DNA from 2 places in the Streptomyces sp. NPDC005181 genome. Region 2 is predicted to be linked to the other one. Evidence: predicted binding sites of a transcription regulator. Region 2 holds the regulator's gene; the other holds the start of a gene.
What was found. Region 2 encodes HrcA, which represses chaperone genes, less so after heat shock. Its sites were predicted from a motif close to TTNGCACTCNGNNNNNCNGAGTGCNAA; they were not measured.
Positions count from the first base shown of each region.

Region 1: the regulator HrcA is predicted to act here: its motif matches at 957-983, upstream of groES (co-chaperone GroES).

Region 1 covers NZ_JBEXID010000028.1:19,843-22,236, forward strand. Annotated here, with positions in the region: gene ABZV38_RS19520 (polysaccharide deacetylase family protein) at 1-471, shown strand, start outside; gene ABZV38_RS19525 (hypothetical protein) at 468-833, shown strand; gene groES (co-chaperone GroES) at 1,145-1,453, shown strand; gene groL (chaperonin GroEL) at 1,554-2,394, shown strand, end outside.
Region 2 covers NZ_JBEXID010000011.1:51,676-54,069, reverse strand. Annotated here, with positions in the region: gene ABZV38_RS10620 (MBL fold metallo-hydrolase) at 1-714, opposite strand, end outside; gene hrcA (heat-inducible transcriptional repressor HrcA) at 906-1,922, shown strand; gene dnaJ (molecular chaperone DnaJ) at 1,923-2,394, shown strand, end outside.

The sequences.
Region 1 (2,394 bases), on a different contig from region 2:
TTCAGCGCCTTCCTCAGCGACTACCTGGTGCGCGACGACTACGGCTACTTCAAGGAGGCGCAGGACCGGGGCGTCACGCTCAACAACCACACGCTCAACCACCCCTATCTGCCCGGCCTCTCCTACAGCGAGCAGGAGAGCGAGATCTGCGACCAGCAGGACATCATCGAGAAGGAGTACGGGAAGCGTCCCACCCTCTTCCGTCCGCCCTACGGCAACTACAACCGGGACACGCTGCGCATCGCGCGGTCCTGCGGCATCAAGGCCGTGCCGCTGTGGGCCGAGGAGGCGTTCCCCGACCACATGGAGTGGCGGGAGTGGGACCGCGATCTGCGCCCCGGCGACATCATCCTCACGCACTTCCGGGGCAGCGAGGACTGGGACGGCAGCATGGCCGACATGATCCGCGCGGTCATGAAGACCATCACGGACAAGGGGTACGCCGTGGCCCGGCTGGAGGACTACGTATGAGCCGGGCGCGCCGGCTGCTCGCCGGACTGCTGGCGGCCGGTGTGCTCCTGACCGCCACCGCCGGGTGCGCGCAGTCGGTCGACCCGATCGAACGGCTGGGCCGGAAGGCCGCGCAGAAGGTGCACCACCCGCACTGGGCGCCCGGGCCCGGGCGGACGTCGGGGCCGGGGCCGACGACGGGCGTGCGGGGTGATCGCGGGGTGCCCGGGGCGTTGCCCGTCACCGCCTGCGGGCGGCGGGATCGGCCGCAGGAGTCCGGAGACTCCCGGCTGTCGGCCCCGCTGAGGCAGCGGCACCGGTGGCCGGACCGGCCGGAACCGCACGGCTCGGTGGCCTCCGGGGCCGGGTGCGACCAGCGGTAGCCGCGCGCCTGTGCGCTTCAACCCGTGCGCTTCGCCCCATGGGCCTCGCCCGGGGCCGCATGCTCCTGGACTGCGCTTCAGGGGGGACCTCGCCCGTGGCCGTCACGCCACGACCGCACGTAATTGGCACTCCGCTTGACCGAGTGCTAATCGCGGTCATAGTCTCGGCTCTGGCACTCCCCACTGGAGAGTGCCAGCAGTACTGCGCGACTGGCAGGTCCGGCACCCGCGACGACGGATCCACCTGGTCGCCACCCCAGACAGTTAACCCCGCAGTTAACCCCGAGATCTCCGAAGGGGGAGGCCGGATCGTGACGACCACCAGCTCCAAGGTTGCCATCAAGCCGCTTGAGGACCGCATTGTGGTCCAGCCGCTCGACGCCGAGCAGACCACGGCCTCTGGCCTGGTCATCCCGGACACCGCCAAGGAGAAGCCCCAGGAGGGCGTCGTCCTGGCCGTGGGCCCGGGTCGCTTCGAGAACGGCGAGCGGCTTCCGCTCGACGTCAACACCGGTGACATCGTGCTCTACAGCAAGTACGGCGGCACCGAGGTGAAGTACAACGGCGAGGAGTACCTCGTCCTCTCGGCTCGCGACGTGCTCGCGATCATCGAGAAGTAATTCACCCACGTTTGCTTCTGTTCTGCGCCCCTGGCCCCCTGCGAAATAACCAGCCGGGAGGTCAGGGGCGCAGTTCGTTTGAGAGGACAACTCAGCTCCCATGGCGAAGATTCTGAAGTTCGACGAGGACGCCCGTCGCGCCCTCGAGCGTGGCGTCAACAAGCTTGCCGACACGGTGAAGGTGACGATCGGCCCCAAGGGCCGCAACGTCGTCATCGACAAGAAGTTCGGCGCTCCCACCATCACCAACGACGGTGTCACCATCGCGCGCGAGGTCGAGCTCGACGACCCGTACGAGAACCTCGGTGCCCAGCTGGTGAAGGAGGTGGCGACCAAGACCAACGACGTAGCGGGTGACGGCACCACCACCGCCACCGTGCTCGCCCAGGCGCTCGTCCGCGAGGGCCTGCGCAACGTCGCCGCGGGTGCGTCCCCGGCCGCCCTGAAGAAGGGCATCGACGCCGCGGTCAAGGCCGTGTCCGAGGAGCTCCTCGCGACCGCCCGCCCGATCGACGACAAGTCCGACATCGCCGCCGTGGCCGCGCTCTCCGCGCAGGACTCGCAGGTCGGCGAGCTCATCGCGGACGCGATGGACAAGGTCGGCAAGGACGGTGTCATCACCGTCGAGGAGTCCAACACCTTCGGTCTGGACCTCGAGTTCACCGAGGGCATGGCCTTCGACAAGGGCTACCTGTCGCCGTACATGGTGACCGACCAAGAGCGTATGGAGGCCGTCCTCGACGACCCGTACATCCTGATCCACCAGGGCAAGATCGGCTCGATCCAGGAGCTGCTCCCGCTGCTGGAGAAGGTCATCCAGGCCGGCGGCTCCAAGCCGCTGCTGATCATCGCCGAGGACGTCGAGGGCGAGGCCCTGTCGACCCTGGTCGTCAACAAGATCCGTGGCACCTTCAACGCCGTCGCGGTGAAGGCCCCGGGCT
Region 2 (2,394 bases):
GCCGAATGCAGTGGACAGATGGTCACGTTGCGCACGCACGAACGAGGCGTCCACGAGCGCACCGTGCCCCGGCACGTACACCGCGTGCTCGCCGCCCAACGCCAGCAGCCGGTCCAGCGCGGCCGGCCAGCGCGACGGGATCGCGTCCGGGCCCGCCTGCGGTTCGCCGGACTCCTCGACCAGGTCGCCGCAGAGCACGACGGTGGGGGAGCCGGGCACCAGGACCGCGAGATCGTGGCCGGTGTGGCCGGGGCCCACGTTCGCCAGCAGCACCTGGCGGTCACCGCCCAGGTCGAGGGTCCACTCGCCGCACACCTGGTGGTGCGGCGCCACCAGCACGTCGGCCGCCTGCGCCGCGTCCTCCTGGGGCACCCCGTGGCGCACCGCGTCGGCGCGCAGCTCGTCCGCTCCGCGGGTGAGGAGATCCGTCACTCCGACCGCACCGTACACCTCGGCCCCGGAGAAGGCCGCGGTGCCGAGCACATGGTCGAAGTGGGGGTGGCTGAGTGCGATATGCGTCACCCTCCGGCCGGTCAGTGCCTGCACCTGGGCCCGGACTTCCGCTCCTTCGCGCAGCGTCGATCCGGTGTCGAAGAGCAGGGCCCCGTCCGCCCCGACCACCAGTGCGACCGTCGCGTCCCACCCGGGAAGCCGCCGCCGGCCCACACCGTTGCCGAGTCGCTCCCAGCCGAACTCTTCCCAAGAGGCGTCCATACAGCGACGCTATCGGCAACGACCTGCGCAGTCTCGGGGTAGCGTGGCCGGTCGCCCTTGCTAGGGCCCCACCCGACCGCCGTACACTGGCGGGGGATTACTGGCACTCGGACGCATCGAGTGCCAGGGCTCTTCGAGGAATGACCGAAACGACCGGGATCCACCGAGTGACACAGCTGGAGGTGCGCGCCATGCTCAGCGAACGCAGACTCGAAGTGCTGCGCGCCATCGTCCAGGACTATGTCGGCACCGAGGAGCCCGTCGGTTCCAAGGCGCTCACCGAGCGGCACAAGCTGGGGGTCTCCCCGGCGACGGTCCGCAACGACATGGCGGTGCTGGAGGACGAGGGTTTCATCGCCCAGCCCCACACCAGCGCGGGACGCATCCCGACGGACAAGGGCTACCGGCTCTTCGTCGACAAACTGGCGGGGGTCAAGCCCCTGTCGTCGCCGGAGCGCAGGGCCATTCAGAACTTCCTCGACGGCGCGGTCGACCTCGACGACGTCGTGGGCCGCACCGTACGGCTGCTCGCGCAGCTGACCCGGCAGGTCGCCGTCGTGCAGTACCCCTCGCTGACCCGGTCGACGGTGCGGCATGTGGAGCTGCTGTCGCTGGCGCCCGCCCGGCTGATGCTCGTGCTGATCACGGACACCGGCCGGGTCGAGCAGCGCATGATCGACTGCCCCGCGCCGTTCGGTGAGAGCTCTCTCGCCGATCTGCGGGCCCGGCTCAACAGCCGGGTCGTCGGACGCCGTTTCTCGGACGTCCCGCAGCTGGTGCAGGACCTGCCGGAATCCTTCGAGAGCGAGGACCGGGGAACCGTGTCCACCGTGCTCTCGACCCTGCTCGAAACCCTCGTCGAGGAGACGGAGGAGCGGCTGATGATCGGCGGCACCTCCAACCTCACCCGCTTCGGGCACGACTTCCCTCTGATGATCCGGCCGGTGCTGGAGGCATTGGAGGAGCAGGTCGTGCTGCTGAAGCTGCTCGGCGAGGCCAAGGACTCGGGCATGACCGTACGTATCGGGCACGAGAACGCCCACGAGGGGCTCAACTCCACGTCCGTCGTCGCGGTCGGCTACGGTTCGGGCGACGAGGCAGTCGCCAAACTCGGCGTGGTCGGACCGACCCGCATGGACTACCCCGGAACGATGGGAGCGGTACGCGCAGTGGCACGTTACGTCGGACAGATCCTGGCGGAGTCGTAAGTGGCCACGGACTACTACGCCGTACTCGGCGTGCGCCGCGACGCATCTCAGGACGAGATCAAGAAGGCCTTCCGGCGGCTCGCACGCGAGCTGCATCCGGATGTCAACCCCGATCCGAAGACCCAGGAGCGGTTCAAGGAGATCAACGCCGCCTACGAGGTGTTGTCGGACCCGCAGAAGAAGCAGGTCTACGACCTCGGCGGCGACCCGCTGTCCGCCTCCGGCGGCGGTGGCGCGGGCGGATTCGGACAGGGTGGCTTCGGCAACTTCTCCGACATCATGGACGCGTTCTTCGGTACGGCGTCGCAGCGCGGACCCCGTTCGCGCACCCGGCGCGGCCAGGACGCGATGATCCGGCTGGAGATCGATCTCGGCGAGGCCGCGTTCGGCACCACCAAGGACATCCAGGTCGACACGGCCGTCGTCTGTACGACCTGCAGCGGCGAGGGGGCCGCACCCGGCACCTCCGCCC